DNA from 2 places in the Leisingera thetidis genome. Region 2 is predicted to be linked to the other one. Evidence: riboswitches for the same ligand, from Rfam matches in the RefSeq annotation. Region 2 holds a riboswitch; the other holds the start of a gene.

What was found. Region 2 has a riboswitch for cobalamin ahead of OKQ63_RS04795 (DUF1636 domain-containing protein). Riboswitches for the same ligand answer to the same signal wherever they lie in the genome.
Positions count from the first base shown of each region.
Region 1: linked by a shared signal. The riboswitch ahead of OKQ63_RS17725 (aromatic ring-hydroxylating oxygenase subunit alpha) and the one ahead of OKQ63_RS04795 (DUF1636 domain-containing protein) in region 2 are both predicted to bind cobalamin.

Region 1 is NZ_CP109787.1:3,672,160-3,679,976, reverse strand. It holds gene OKQ63_RS17745 (DUF6638 family protein) at 1-478, shown strand, start outside; gene OKQ63_RS17740 (hypothetical protein) at 481-747, shown strand; gene OKQ63_RS17735 (DUF1523 family protein) at 759-1,403, shown strand; partial or broken gene OKQ63_RS17730 (IS3 family transposase) at 1,507-2,894, opposite strand; cobalamin riboswitch at 3,327-3,525, shown strand; gene OKQ63_RS17725 (aromatic ring-hydroxylating oxygenase subunit alpha) at 3,633-4,868, shown strand; gene OKQ63_RS17720 (FAD-binding oxidoreductase) at 4,873-5,958, shown strand; gene OKQ63_RS17715 (ABC transporter substrate-binding protein) at 6,014-7,666, opposite strand; gene OKQ63_RS17710 (BCCT family transporter) at 7,774-7,817, opposite strand, start outside.
Region 2 is NZ_CP109787.1:1,012,401-1,020,217, reverse strand. It holds gene glpD (glycerol-3-phosphate dehydrogenase) at 1-975, shown strand, start outside; gene cobO (cob(I)yrinic acid a,c-diamide adenosyltransferase) at 1,067-1,702, opposite strand; cobalamin riboswitch at 1,754-1,968, shown strand; gene OKQ63_RS04795 (DUF1636 domain-containing protein) at 2,066-2,476, shown strand; gene cobW (cobalamin biosynthesis protein CobW) at 2,479-3,513, shown strand; gene cobN (cobaltochelatase subunit CobN) at 3,683-6,928, shown strand; gene cobG (precorrin-3B synthase) at 6,925-7,817, shown strand, end outside.

The DNA.
Region 1 (7,817 bases), 1.7 Mb from region 2:
CGGGCTGTCGCGGGCGGATCTGCGGCGGATGGCGGCGCGGCATGCGGATGAGCTGCCGGAGGAGTTCGAAGGGCTGGCGGCCATTGTGCGCTGGGCTGAGGGCGGCGGCAAATGGCCGAAGATCAGTTCGGACCATCCGGCTTATTTCTATTCGCTGCGCGCCTCGGACTCAGCTCAGCGGGACCTGGTCAACATGCTGCTGGCGGAACTCTGCCCGCATGACTTCCGCCAGATGTTCATCTGCCACAAGGAGGAATTCTACCGCCAGTACCGGGGCTGGCCGGAGACAAAAAAGGCCTATGCGGCAGAGTTCCTGGCGCGGGAGTATGCGGTGGACAAGGCCGGCGCGCGGCAAGCGCTGTTCGGACATGAGCCGGATATGGAGGGCCGTATGCCCCAGCTGCCGAGGGTGCAGCGCAAGGGGATGGTCGAGCGGGTTGGTCCCTGGGGCGCGGTGAACCGGGTGAGGGGGCGATAGAGATGTTCGGTTTTATCCGCCTGGTCCTGATCCTGCTGGTGGGGTTGACCGTGGTCTATGGCGCGGTGTCGCTCTATTCGCGCGAGGTGCGGCGGGCGAAGCTGAAACGGCGCTGGAAAGACAAGGGGTTGACCGGCGACCGCACGGCCTTCATCCAGCGGGGGCTGCGGCAGTATGACCGTTCGTTCCGGCGCAAACTGATCCTGCTGGTCTATATCATTCCGCTGGGGGCGATCGCGCTTCTGGTCTATGTCATTAACTTCATGTGAGGAGCTGCCCCGTGCGTTACATCAAATGGGCCTTCCTGATCACCTTCTGGGTGCTGTTCGGCGCCTTCCTGCACTACACGCTGCCGCAGTACGACGTGGTGCGCATCGTCAACACTTATGAGGAGCGGCAGGAGCTGAATGACTGGACCCGGCTGTTCTGGTCCAAGCCGGACGACCAGTCGGCGGAGTTGATCAACCGCGATGTGCAGTTCATCCAGGCAGTGCGCGCCAACGGCCGCAATATGGTTTACCGCAACGAAGACACCGGCTGGAACTGGCCGCCCTATTTCAAGTTCGATACTGCGAACCTGTACACGGACGCCAATGACAGCATCTCGACCAAGGCCAGCCCGGAGTGGGTGGCGGTGCTGCATTACGGCTGGCGCAACGAGTTCCTGTCGATCTTTCCCAATGCCGTGTCGATCAAGCCGGTGGCCGGGCCGGAGGACAAGCCAACCAACTGGTTCTCGATCATCTTCCTGGTGCTGCTGGCCGCCATCCTGTGGGCCGTCTACGTGCGCTGGCGCCGGTTCCGGCGGGCCAGGATCGACCCGATGATCGAAAGCGCTGAGGATAGCCTCTATGCCGCGGGCGATGCGATTGCCGAGCGCAAGGGCCGGTTCCGCCGCTGGCTGGACAGCTGGAAATCGAAGTGAAAGAGGCCGCCGGAAAGGCGGCCTTTTTCTGTCCGTGGTGAACGCGGAAAGGCAGCAGGGCAGGGCATTATGCCTGACGTGCTCCCCGCAGAGTCCGCGGTTATTAGTTCGCTCTGTTCAGGGTTTGGTCCTCTACTGACCGTGGTGATACTCCCACGGGGTGAGCCCGTCGCGGCTCGTATGTGGGCGATGGTGATTGTAATCGTCACGCCAGGCCGCGATCAACTCTCGGGCGTGGCGCAGGCTGACGAACAAGTGCTCGTTGAGGCACTCGTCCCGGAGGCGGCCGTTGAAGCTTTCGACAAAGCCGTTCTGCATGGGCTTGCCTGACGCGATGTAGTGCCACTCGACCTTCCGGTCTTCCTGCCATTTCAGAATGGCATTCGACGTCAGTTCGGTCCCGCTCGCCATTGTCCTCGGACCAATGGCGGACAAAGCTCGCTCGCTGACCACCATGCAGGGATAGCCACGCGTTCGGGCGATAGTAACGAGCTCACGGGCAACCCGCTGGCCGGAGAGCGAGGTGTCCACGACCGCGGCCAGGCATTCCCGGCTGAAGTCGTCAATGACGCAGAGCACCCGGAAACGGCGGCCATCCCTTGCCCGGCAGGGCATTGCGCAGCAATGTCCCGAGAGGCGGACAAGCGGTCCGAGACGAAGTCCAGCGACCATCTCTGGTTCGGCCCTTGCGGGATCGCCCCTCTCGGCAGCATGCTGCGCATGCGCCTGCCGGGCAGTGATGAGCGCACGCGTCCCAATGACGCGTTTTCGCCCGCCGCGCTTGCGCACGCTCAGCCCCTCTTCGCGGTAGATCCGGTAGAGCGCTACACCCTACAAACGATCCCCCGGATCGTCTGCCTTACGGGCTTCGATCCAGTTCACCTTCCAGCCCTCGCGGCCGAGCAGCAGGTGCAGCCGCCCCTCTCATGGTTTGCAAGCAAACCACTGCCGGGCAGTGGATAGCCGAAGCGCCGCCGTTCGCTGGACAGCTCCTTCAGCCTCTCTCGCAACTCGGCGTCCGCAGGCCTGGTTGATCCACGCCGATGGACGCGCGGATCGATCCCGGCCAGGGCACAGGCCCGCCGCTGGTTGTAGTTCTTCTCTGTCATGGCCCAGTCCACGGCTCTCCGCCTTGCACCGGGCCTCAAAAGGGTTCGCAGGCTCACTCGAACGCATGGCGTTCGCCTGCTGCCATTCCCAGCATCTCTTTCAGCGTTGCCACATCAAGCATGTGCTCGGCCAACATCTTCTTGAGCTTGGCGTTCTCGACCTCCAGAGCCTTCAGCCTCTTGGCCTCGGACACTTCCATGCCGCCATACTTCGAACGCCTTTTGCAGAAAGTGCCATCGCCCCCTCTCGGGACATTGCTGCGCAATGCCCTGCCGGGCGGTGGATGCCGTGCTTCCGGCACAGTTCCTTCGCCCCCATTCCGGCTTGGTGCTCCTTCAGGATGCCAATGATCTGCTCTTCGCTGAAACGGCTTTTCCGCATCGTCTGTCTCCTCGCTTGGAGAACAGGCTAACTTCAAATCGCGGACTTTTCAGGGGAGCACGTCATGCCGAGCCGGCAGCCGTTGCTGGCGTTGCCAGCAGCTCTCCGGCGCCAGCGTGCGGCCTGCGCGGCGGCGGTTTGGCTGGGCATGGGCCCGGCCGGCAGGGGGCACAGGCTTGGCCGGTGCTGCCCCCGTGCGCGCCGCTGATGCGCGGCTCATCTCAATTTGGCACCAGGCCGGCGGCGGCGAATCGATTCTCACAGGGCGATGGCGGATAAACGCATGAAAGATAAGCGCCTTGCCGCAAACAGACCCGCGGATGCCGGTTTGAGATTCTGGCGTGTGTGCCTGTGCCGGCAGCAGAAAACATGCATGTCTTTTTCCGGTTTTGGCGGGTCGGATTTGTCTCCGTCCTATTGCTGGAAATCGGGCAATACCGCGGATAGCAAGGTGCCGTCCTCCGGGGCGGAGAATTGGGAAGCTGGTGTAACTCCGGCACTGCCCCCGCAACGGTGACCCCGGGCAAGGCATGGCAATAACCACTGAGGCAGCGGCTTCGGGAAGGTGCCAGGCCCCGCCGCCTCAAGGCCCCGGGACAGTCCGGAAACCAGCCTTGCCATGAAAACGTCAACCGCGGGCGGCGGCGGGGCGGTTGCGGGCGCGTGGCCTGCAATCCCTCTCCTGATGCCCGCACCCAAGCCAACCTGCCGCGGGGATGCGGCAAAGGAGAGAAGCAGATGCTTCACGACAGCGACATTCTGGCCAAGCTGATGGCCCGGCAGAAAAACTATTCCCTGGAACAGGCGTTCTATACCGATCCGGGGGTTCTGGATCTGGATATGCGGCAGATCTTCTACCGCGAGTGGCTGTTTGCCATTCCGGCCTGCGAGATCCCGAAGGCGGGCAATTTCGTCACCCATCAGGTCGGGTCCTACAACGTCATCATCGTGCGCGGCACCGATGGCGAGGTGCGTGCCTTCCACAACGCCTGCCGCCACCGCGGCTCGGTGGTGTGCAAGGCCAAGAAGGGCAATTCGCCCAAGCTGGTCTGCCCCTACCACCAGTGGACCTATGAACTGGACGGCTCGCTGCTGTGGGCGCGCGACATGGGGCCGGATTTCGACGCCTCCAAACACGGGCTGAAGCCGGTGCATTGCCGCGATCTGGCCGGTCTGATCTACATCTGCCTGGCGGATGAGGCACCGGATTTCGATGCGTTTGCCGCTGTGGCCCGCCCCTATCTGGAGCCGCACGACCTGAGCAACGCCAAGATTGCCCATGAAAGCTCGATCATCGAGAACGGCAACTGGAAGCTGGTCTGGGAGAACAACCGCGAGTGCTATCACTGCGGCGGCAACCACCCGTCGCTGTGCCGGACCTTCCCCGAGGATCCCTCGGTCACCGGTATTGAGGGCGGTGAGACCCCGGCGCACCTGCAAAAACATTTTGACCGGATCGAGGCGGCTGGTATCCCGTCGGCCTTCACTATCGACGCGCGCGGCCAGCACCGGCTGGCGCGGATGCCGCTGAACGAAGGCGCCGAGAGCTATACCCTGGACGGCAAGGCGGCGGTTGCCAAGCAGCTGGGCCGGGTGCCGTTCGCCGATGCGGGCACGCTGTTGAAGTTCCACTACCCGACCACCTGGAACCACTTCCTGCCGGATCATTCCATCGTGTTCCGCGTCACCCCGATCAGCCCGACCGAAACCGAAGTCACAACCAAATGGCTGGTGCACAAGGATGCGGTCGAGGGCCAGGACTATGACCTGAAGCGCCTCACTGAGGTCTGGATGGCCACCAACGACGAGGACCGCATTGTGGTCGAGGACAACCAGCGCGGCATCAACTCGCCCGCCTATCAGCCCGGACCCTATTCCGAAGTGCAGGAAAGCGGCGTCATCCAGTTCTCCAACTGGTATGCCGAACACCTGACCCGCGCGCTGACCGGCCGCCACCTGATCGCGGCGGAGTAACGGCATGGGACTGCAGGCGAATTTCGAAACGCTGGACGAGACCCTGGCGTGGAAGGACGACGAGAAGCTGGAATGCGTCTCGGTCGTGCCGGAAGCGCCGGACACCACCACCTTCAGCTTCCGCGCGCCGTCCGGCGCGTGGTTCAAATACCAGCCGGGCCAGTTCCTGACGCTGGAACTGCCGGTGCCGGGCGGCACCGTCTGGCGCACCTACACCATCAGCTCCTCGCCGTCGCGGCCGCTGTCGATCTCGGTCACGGTGAAGGCGCAGGCCGACAGCATCGGCACCCGCTGGATGCTGGACAACCTGCGCCCGGGCATGCTCCTCAAGGCCTCCGGCCCGGCGGGCGTGTTCACCCTGCCCAAGCGCCCGAACGGCAAGTTCCTGTTCATCTCCGCAGGCTCCGGCATCACGCCGAGCCTGTCGATGACCCAGTACCTGTTTGACCGCGGCCAGTCGCCCGACATCAGCTTCATCAACTGCGCCAAGCGGCCCAGCGAGATCATCGCGCGGCGCCAGCTTGAAGGCATGGCGGCGCGGGTGCCCGGCATCAAGCTGCATTTCGTGGTGGAGGAGGATGACCCCTATCAGGTCTGGACCGGCTACCGCGGCCAGCTCAATCAGATCATGCTGGGCCTGATCGCCGGCGACTACCTGGAGCGCGAAGTCTATTGCTGCGGCCCGGAACCGTTCATGCAGGCGGTGCGCGACATGCTGAACGGCCTGGGCTTCGACATGGAGAACTACAACCAGGAGAGCTTTGGCGCGCCGGTTGAGACCGAGGCCGATGCGCCTGAGATCGACGATGTGGTGCCGGAAGAGACCGCTGCCGCCGAGATCACCTTTGCCGCCTCCGGCGTGACCGCGAGCTGCACCGAGACCGACACGGTTCTGGCTGTGGCCAAGGCCTCGGGGCTCAATATCCCGTCGGGCTGCACCTTCGGCATCTGCGGCACCTGCAAGGTCAAGAAGACCGCGGGCGACGTGCATATGGTCCACAACGGCGGCATCTCGGAAGAGGACGTCGAGGCAGGCTACATCCTGGCTTGCTGCTCCAATCCGATTGGCCGGGTCGAGGTCGAGATCTGAACAAACGAGGGCGCGCGCCGGGACCGGCGCGCGCCCTTTCCTAAACCCGGCCCGTTCAGGCTTCCAGCGCCAGCTTGTGCACGTGGATTTCGTTGATCGGGTGGCTCTCAGCACCGATCACGCCGGGGCGGGCGTGGCGGTAGAGCGAGCGCCAGTAGGGCTGGATGATGGTGCCGTCCTCACGCATGAACTTCTCAATCTCCTCCATGTGGCCGCGGCGGGTATCGGCATCCGCAATGGCTGAAGCCGCTTCCAGCATGCTGTCGAACTCGGCACTGGCGAGGCCGGTCTCATTCCAGGCGACGCCGGTCTTGTAAGCCAGCGTCAGCACCTGCACTCCCAGCGGCCGGTGGCCCCAGTCGGTGGAGCTGAACGGGTATTTGTCCCAGTCGTTCCAGAAGGTATTGCCGGGCAGCACCGTGCGTTTGACCTTGAAGCCCGCATCCCGCATCTGCGCCGCCAGCGCATCCGTTGTGTTGCGCCGCCAGTCATCGTCGATCGAGACCAGCTCATGCTCGAAGTCGAGCATGCCGGCTTCCTCCATCAGCTGGCGCGCCGCCTCCGCGTCGCGCACCGGTGCGCCGATATCGGCATATTCCGGGTGGATCGGGCAGACATGGTGGTTCTCCGCCAGGGTGCCGCGGCCGTCATAGCCCAGTTCCAGCAGCACCGCATTGTCGCAGGCCAGCGCCAGGGCGCGGCGGACGCGGGCGTCGGCATAGGGCTGTTTCCCGTCAACCTCGGCATCGCGGTTGGTGCGCAGAACCAGCGTGTTGGCGGAGATGGACTCGCTCACGTTCCAGCCGATGGAGGTGAAGATGTCGACGTATTCGCCCACGGTCTCATAGGTCATGTCGATTTCTTCGGACTCTGCCGCCGACAGATGGGTGGCGCCGTCGGTGCCGAAATCGATGAACTCGATCCGGTCCAGATGCGCGCCGTCGCCCCACCAATCATGGTCCGTGTTCTTCTCCAGAACCGCTTTCACGCCGACCTCGTATTCCACCAGCTTGTAGGGGCCGGTGCCAATCGGATCAGTGCCCGGATCGCCCGACCAGCCGTCCGGCACGATGGCGGCGGGGTATTCGGTGACCGCCGGGATGATGGTGATATCGGGGCGCGTGAGCTTTACCTTGAGGGTCAGGTCGTCCACCACCTCCAGCGCGCCCTCGGCGGGGCCGTCGCCGGCCTCATTCTGCAAGGAGCCCATGCGGGCGGCCATCGAATTTCCTTCCCATTTGCCGTCGCACCAGCGGGCAAAGTTGTAGGCCACGTCCTTGGCGGTCAGGGTGCCGCGGCCGTCGTTCCAGTTCACGCCGGGACGGATGTGCAACAGGTATTCGGTGGCGTCCTCGTTGACCTCCCAGCTTTCCAGCAGCCGCGGTTCAAAGGTGCCGTCGGCGTTGTATTGCACCAGATATTCCATGTAGCCGCGTACCAGGTTGCCCAATTGCGGCCAATTGAACAGCGGCGGGTCGAGCAAGGCGCGCACCACCTGCTGGATGCGGATGGTACCGCCTTCCTGCACATTGGCCGCGGCCTGCACCGGTTGGCTGAGGCCGATCATCCCGTAGGCGGCGGAGGCGGTCACCCCCAGCGCGGTTGCGCGGCTCAGAAACTCACGCCGGTCCAGCTTGCCTGCTGCGGCTTCCTCCGCATGCATGCGCACCGCGGGGTGGAGGGTTTCCCAGTTGTAGTATCGGGTCATATTGCTTCCTTTTTTTGCTGTGCTCAGCGGCGGGAGAGGGTGCGGGCAGCAGTCTGGAGGGGAGAATGGCCGCTCTGCCCGCCAGCAGCCATTCGCCGGGAGATGCCTTATGCGGTCGGTTCCTGGATCACGGTGGTGGCCAGGCCCGCTT
Region 2 (7,817 bases):
TCAGCGGAGCGCCATGCAGGCCACTGGGTGATCCGCACCAGGGACCACGCCAGCGGCGAGGAGCAGGAACACCGCGCGAAGATGCTGGTCAACGCGGGTGGTCCCTGGGTGGCCGACGTGCTGCATCAGAAGCTGGGCCAGAACAGCCGCGAAAACGTGCGCCTGGTGCGCGGCAGCCATATCGTGGTGCCGAAACTTTTCGACCACGGCCGCTGCTATTTCTTCCAGGGAACGGACGGGCGGATCATCTTTGCCATTCCCTATGAGCAGGATTTCACCCTGATCGGCACCACTGACGCCGACCACCCGGATCCGGAGACAAGACCGCAGTGCACCGAGTCCGAGCAGGATTATCTGATTGATTTTGCATCGCAATATTTCGAGAAGCCATTGAGCCGCGAAGATATCGTATGGACCTATTCCGGCGTCCGCCCTCTGTATGACGACGGTGCCAGCTCCGCCACCGCGGCCACCCGGGAATACGTGCTGACGCTGGATCAGGCGCAGGCGCCTTTGCTCAACGTCTTTGGCGGCAAGATCACCACCTACCGCAAACTGGCCGAGGCGGCACTGGCCAAGATTGGCGAGGTATTCCCGCAGCTGCCCGGCGACTGGACCGCAGGCGTCGCCCTGCCCGGCGGCGATTTCGCGGTGGCGGATGTGGAAACGTTGAAGACCAGACTGGCTGCGGACTACCCGTTCCTGACGCCCTATTGGGCGGGCCGGATGATCCGCGCCTATGGCACCGAGGCCTGGGAGGTGCTGGGCGATGCCAAAACCGCCGCTGATCTGGGGCAGGACTTTGGCGCGACCATCACCGCGCAGGAGCTTGACTGGGCCATTGCCCGCGAATGGGTGCGCGCGGGCGATGACTACCTGTGGCGGCGCACCAAGCTGGGCCTGCGACTGGATGAGGCCCAGCGCGCAGCGGTGGATGCCTACATTCAAGGCAAGGCCGCACAGCTCGCCGCATAAATGATGAGCTGCCCGGCGGCACCGCCGGGCGGCGCCTGCCTGCCCCCGGCAGGCGCTTTTGCGCCTACCCAGGCAGGCTTCGCCCTCAGCTTTAAAACTCGACGCCCTTCTGCGCCTTTACTCCGGCGCGGAACGGATGCTTGATCTGGCCCATCTCTGTCACCAGATCGGCGATCTCGATCAGCTCTTCCTTGGCGTTGCGGCCGGTCAGCACCACATGGGTCATCGGCGGCTTCTGCTCCACCAGGAACTCCAGCACCTCCTCGAGATCCAGATACTCATAGCGCAGCGCGATGTTGATCTCGTCCAGCAGCACCATGGTGTTGCGCTCGTCCAGGATCATCTCCTTGGCCTTTTCCCAGCCTTTCTGGGCGGCGGCAATGTCACGCGCCTTGTCCTGCGTCTCCCAGGTAAAGCCTTCGCCCATCGCATAGAACTGGCACAGATCGCTGAAGTTCTCCTCGATCAGCGTGCGCTCGCCGGTCTGCCAGGCGCCCTTGATGAACTGCACCACGGCGGACGGCATCCCGTGCGCGATGCAGCGCATGATCATGCCGAACCCGGACGAGGATTTCCCCTTGCCCGGCCCGGTGTGGACGATGATCAGGCCCTTCTCGCCTTCCTTCGTCTTCATCATCCGGTCGCGGGCGGCTTTCTTCTTGGCCATCTTCGACGCGTGGCGGGCGGCTTCCGCTTCCGAAATGCCGGTTTCGGGCTTTTCGCTCATAAGGGCTCTCCAGCTGTTTGACCCCATGTCTTGACAAAGAAGGGCACGATAGCGCAAGGGGGTTTCGCTGGTTCCTGCAAATGCAGGCGAAGAGGGAATGTGAAGGCCCCCATATCCGATGGGTGCTCAAGCACAGCCGCCCCCGCGACCGTGACCGGATGAGGCCGCCATGCCACTGGGAGAGACCCCGGGAAGGCAGGATGGCCGGCAAGGCGCTGGCCTTGGCATCCGCAAGCCGGGAGACCTGCCAGCGTGTGAGAGATCAACGGGCGGGCGGGGTGTTCCGCGACCGGTTGAGGGGCTGGCACGCTGCCGCCCCTTTTCGGCCATCCCGCACGCCCTGCCGCGACAGGAGACGCGCCGATGGCTGACGATCAGGCGGTTACCCCCGCCAGCACCCCGGGACCGGTCACGCTGACCGTATGCCTCACCTGCCGCCGCGACGGCGCCGATCCCGAGGCTGCCCGTCCGGGCGCTGTCCTGCACGCCGCGCTGGAAGAGGCCGGAATGCCCGCAGGCGTCGCCTTGCGCGGTGTTGAATGCCTGTCCTCCTGCAAACGCGGCTGTGCCGTTGCACTGGTCGGCGGCGCGGAGCGCTGGACTTATGTCTACGGCGACCTCGACCCGGACCAGCATGTTCCCGAAATCCTGGAAGGCGCTGCAGCCTATGCCGCCACCGCCGACGGCCTCGTGCCCTGGCGCGAGCGGCCGCAGACCTTCCGCAAGCAATCCGTTGCCCGCATCCCGCCGGCCAAGTTCTTCTCCGAGGAGTAATCATGAGCGACCTCAACAAGATCCCCGTCACCGTCATCACCGGCTTCCTTGGCGCAGGGAAAACCACGCTGATCCGCCACCTGATGCAGAATCCCCAGGGCAAGCGCCTGGCGGTGGTGGTGAACGAGTTCGGCACTGCCGGAGTCGACGGCGACATCCTTAAATCCTGTGCCGACGACAACTGCCCGGCGGAGAACATCATGGAGCTGGCCAACGGCTGCATCTGCTGCACAGTGGCGGATGACTTCATCCCCACCATCGAGCAATTGATGGCGCTGCCGGAAAAGCCCGATCACATCGTGATCGAAACCTCCGGCCTGGCCCTGCCCAAGCCGCTGCTCAAGGCCTTTGACTGGCCCGCGATCCGCTCCCGCATCACCGTCGACGGCGTGATCGCGCTGGCGGACGCTGAAGCGGTCGCCAAGGGCCAGTTTGCCCCCGATCTCGACGCCGTGCAGGCCCAGCGCGAAGCGGATGACAGCATCGACCACGAAACCCCGCTCAGCGAGGTATTCGAGGACCAGATCTCCTGCGCCGACATCGTGCTGCTGTCCAAGGCCGACCTGGCCGGCGACGAAGGCGTCGAGAAGGCCCGCGCCGTGATCGAAGCCGAGGCGCCGCGCAAGCTGCCGATCCTGCCGATGAGCGAAGGCGTCATCGACCCGCGCATCATCCTGGGCCTCGGCGCGGCGGCTGAGGACGATCTCGACGCCCGCCCCAGCCACCACGACGGCCACCACGACCACGAGCATGACGATTTTGAAAGCATCGTTGTCGAATTGGGCGAAGTCTCCGACCCGGAAGCGCTGCAGAATGCCATCGTGAAACTCGCCCGCGAACGCAATATCCTGCGCGTCAAAGGCTATGTCGCGGTGGAAGGAAAGCCGATGCGGATGCTGGTTCAGGCCGTGGGCGAGCGTTTGCGCGCCCAGTACGACCAGCCCTGGGGCGCGCAGCCGCGCAAGACCGCCCTGGTGGTCATCGCCGAGCATGACAACATCGACGAACAGGCCATCCGCGCCGAGCTGGGGGCGTAAGCAGATGCGCCAAAGCGAAACTTCAAACGTTTCGCCCGGCGGCAACGCCGGGCAGCGCCCGACCTCCCCGTTTTGCCAGGGGCAAACCTTTGGTTTGACGGGAGGGCGCTTCGCTTCCTCCCGAGGCCGGGCGCTGCCCTCTGCTCTTCTTTCCGAAAGGGCCTGACCCATGCACGTCGTCTTCCGCGAAAGCCACGGCCTTGACGAGACCGACACCCCGCAGGACCTCGGGCAGACGCCTGCGGACCTTGTGGTGCTGTCCTTCTCCGACAGCGACCTCGGCGCCTTCGCGGCGGGCTGGCACCGCGCGGACGGCAAGCTGCCCTCCCTGCGCCTCGCCAATCTGGTGGCGCTGAAGCACCCGCTGTCGGTCGACGTCTACGCGGAACAGACGCTGGAGGGCGCCAAGGGCATCCTCGTCCGCCTGATCGGCGGTGAAAGCTATTGGTCCTACGGCCTGGCCACCCTGCAGGATCTGGCCCGCCGCAAGGGCATTGCACTGGCCATCCTCCCCGCCGACGGGCGCGAGGACGCGCGGCTTGATGAGCTGTCCACCCTGCCCGTTTCCACCCTGCGCCGGCTGCAGGCGCTCTGCGATGCAGGCGGTGCGGTTGCGGCGCAGGCTGCACTGGCGCAGCTGTCGCTGGCAGCCGGCCTTTACGCAGGCCCGGTGCTTGGCCTCAAGTCCATGCCCGAGCATGGCTTCTACGACCCATCCAAGGGCGTTCTGGCAGACCTGTCCGCACAGGACAAACCGCTGGTGCTGGTGAGTTTCTACCGCTCCTACCTCACAGCTGCCGATACCGCCCCGGTCGATGCCCTGATCGCGGAACTGCGGGGCCGCGGCTACGCGGCTTACGGCGTTTTTGCCGCCAGTCTCAAGACGCCCGCCGCCGCAGACTGGCTGCGCGCAAAGCTCCCGGAACTGGCCCCGGCCGCCATCGTCAACGCCACCGCGTTTTCAGCGCAGGGCACCGACGGCAGCACCTCGCCGCTCTCCGCCACCGGCTGTCCGGTCTTTCAGATCGCCCTCTCCACCGCCCGCAAGAAGGACTGGGCCGAGGCCGGCCGCGGCCTCTCTCCGGCTGATCTGGCCATGCATGTGGTTCTGCCCGAGGTCGACGGCCGCATCTTTGCAGGCGTCGTCAGCTTCAAATCGCCGGGCAGGAAAGACCCGGACCTGCAATACTCCCGCTTCGCCCACCGCGCCGATGCGGACCGCATCAAGGCTGCAGTCGACCGCGTCGAGGGCTGGCTGCGTCTGGCAAGACTGCCGAATGCGGATAAGCGCCTCGCCCTGATCCTGTCGACCTATCCAGGCCGCGACCACAACCTCGCGCATGCCGTGGGGCTGGACGCGCTGGCCTCCTGCGACGAGATCCTGCGCGCGCTGGCGGCACAGGGCTACGCTGTAGGCGCACTCGAAAACACCGGGCTGCGGCTGATGGAGGAGACGCTGAGCGTCCCCCTTTCTGACTACAAGGCTGCGCTCGCCGCCCTGCCGCAAGACCTTCAGGGCATGCTGGCCGAAGCCTGGGGCAGCCCGGAAGAAGACGCGGACTGCCGCGATGGCGCCTTTCATTTCAAGGCCCTGCGCGCAGGCAACGCATTGGTCGCGCTGCAGCCAGAGCGCGGCGAGGTGAAAACCCGCGTCGATGACTACCACGACCTCGACCGCACCCCGCGCCACGCCTATGCGGCCTTTTACCTGTGGCTGCGCTCCCAGGCAGACGCCCTCGTCCACATCGGCGCCCACGGCACGCTGGAATGGCTGCCGGGCAAAGCGGTGGCGCTGTCGGGGCAATGCTGGCCCGAGGTGCTGACCGGGCCGCTGCCCGTTGCCTACCCCTTCATCGTCAACGACCCGGGCGAGGCCGCCCAGGCCAAGCGCCGCATCGGCGCCGTCACCCTCGGCCACCTGCCGCCCCCCCTGGCGCAGACCAGCCTGCCTGAGGGCATGGCGCGTCTTGAAAGCCTGCTCGACGAATACTCTACCGCCGACGGCCTTGATCCGGCCCGCCGCGACCGCCTGATCGGCGATATCCGCGCCGAGGCGCAGGGCACCGGCGTCGAGGCCGACCTCGGCCTCACTCCCGATGCCTCCCCTGCCGAGGCGATCACCCGCATCGACGCCTTTGTCTGTGACATCAAGGAAAGCCAGTACGGCGAGGGCCTGCACATCTTCGGCACCGGCCAGTGCGGGGCGGAGGAACGCGCCGGGCTGATTGCGGCCTTAGACGGCAAGATCGTCCCCCCCGGCCCCTCCGGCTCGCCGTTCCGCGGCCGCTCGGACGTGATCCCAACGGGGCGCAACCTCTTTACCACCGACCCGCGGGCGGTGCCGTCGCGGGCGGCGCATGCGCAAGGGGTCAAACTGGCAGAAGAGCTGCTGCGCCGCCACCTTCAGGACCACGGCGACTGGCCCAAGGGGCTGGTGATCGACCTCTGGGGCTCCGCCACCATGCGCACGGCGGGCGAGGAATTTGCGATGGCGCTGCACCTTGCCGGGCTGGCGCCCAAGTGGGACGAAGGCTCCGAACGCGTCTCCGGCTTCGAGGTGCTGCCGCTCTCGATGCTGAACCGCCCGCGCATTGACGTGACCCTGCGGGTGTCCGGCCTGTTCCGCGACGTCTTCCCCGGCCTCGCCCAGATGTTCGAAACCGCCGCTGCCGCCCTCGCCCGGCGCGAGGAGGCCCCGGCGGACAACCCCTACCTCACCGAGACCCCGCGCGTGTTCGGCCCCAAGCCGGGCCAGTACGGCCTGTCGATGAACCCGCATCTGGACGACTACACCGACGAGGCCCGCGCCGCGGCAGGGGAAGCCTGGCTCAATGCCTCTTCGCACGCGATCGACGCCAAGGGAGCAATCAGCGATGCGCGCGAGGCGCTGGAAACCCGGCTGCAAGGCGCTGACAGCTTCGTGCACCTGCAGGATCTGCCGGAAACCGACCTGCTGGTCGCCTCGGACTACGCCGCGCATGAGGCCGGCTTTGCCGCCGCCATGGCCCGCATCGGCCAGGCTGCGCCCGCGCTCTATCACCTCGACGCCACCCGTCCGGACAAGCCGCAGGCGCGTTCGCTGGGCGAGGAAATCGCCCGCGTCACCCGCGCCCGCGCCGCCAACCCGGCCTGGGCCACCTCGATGATGAACCACGGCTTCCGAGGTGCTGCCGAGATCGCCGCCACCCTCGACCACATGGCCGCCTTTGCGCATCTGGCGCAGGTGGTGCAGCCGCATCTGTTCGACCTCTACTTCGAGGCCACTTTGGGCCGCGGCGATCTGGTCGACTTCATGGAGCGCGAAAACCCGGCGGCGCTGCAAGCGATGCGCGACCGCTTCCGGGCGCTGTTTGATGCGGGCCTCTGGAGCACCCGGCGCAATTCGATCATGGCCGATCTGGAGGGCGCCGCATGAGTGGCGCCGCTGAACCCAAGGTCTACGGCTGGTGCCCCGGCGCCCTGCGCCCGATGATGTCCGGCGACGGACTGGTTGTGCGGATTCGTGCGCCGCTTGGTAAATTGTCGGTTAACCAAGCGCGCGGTGTGGCAAGGCTTTCGCAGGAATTCGGTAACGGCCTCCTCGACATCTCCGCCCGTGCAAACCTGCAAATGCGCGGTATCCGCGAGGACGCCCATGAGGAATTGATCGCAGGGCTGCGCGATCTCGGCCTGATCGACCCGGATGCAAATGCCGAAGCCCGGCGCAACGTGCTCCTCGCCCCCTTCTGGACCGGGCATGATGACACCCGCGCCGTGGCCACGGAGCTCAGCGCCGCATTGACCGCGGACACCGGCCTGTCCCTGCCGGGAAAATTCGGACTCGCCGTGGACTGCGGTGAAACACCCGTGCTGCAGGACACCTCCGCCGATATCCGCATCGAACGCACAGGCGGAACCCTGATCCTGCGCGCCGACGGTGCGGAAACAGGCAAGCCCGTCACACGTGAATCCGCCGCCGGCGAAGCCCTCGCACTGGCCCGCTGGTTCCTTGACCAGGGCGGCGCGCCCGAAGGCCGTGGCAGGATGCACCGTCTCATCGCGCGCCGCGGCCCGCCGGCGGCGCATGCCGCACCGGTGGCAAAGGCCAGCTTCCGCGCAAAACCGGGCGCTGTTGCCGCTGGAACACTCGCCGCTTTGGAGTTCGGCCAGATGCCCGCGGCCACGCTCGAACAGCTGGCGGACCACGGCGGCATCCGGCTCACCCCGTGGCGGATGCTGCTGGTGGAAGGCGCCGGAACCCTCCCGGCCCTGCCCGGCCTGATCCTTGACGCCACGGATCCGCGCCTGCAAGTGGTCGCCTGCAC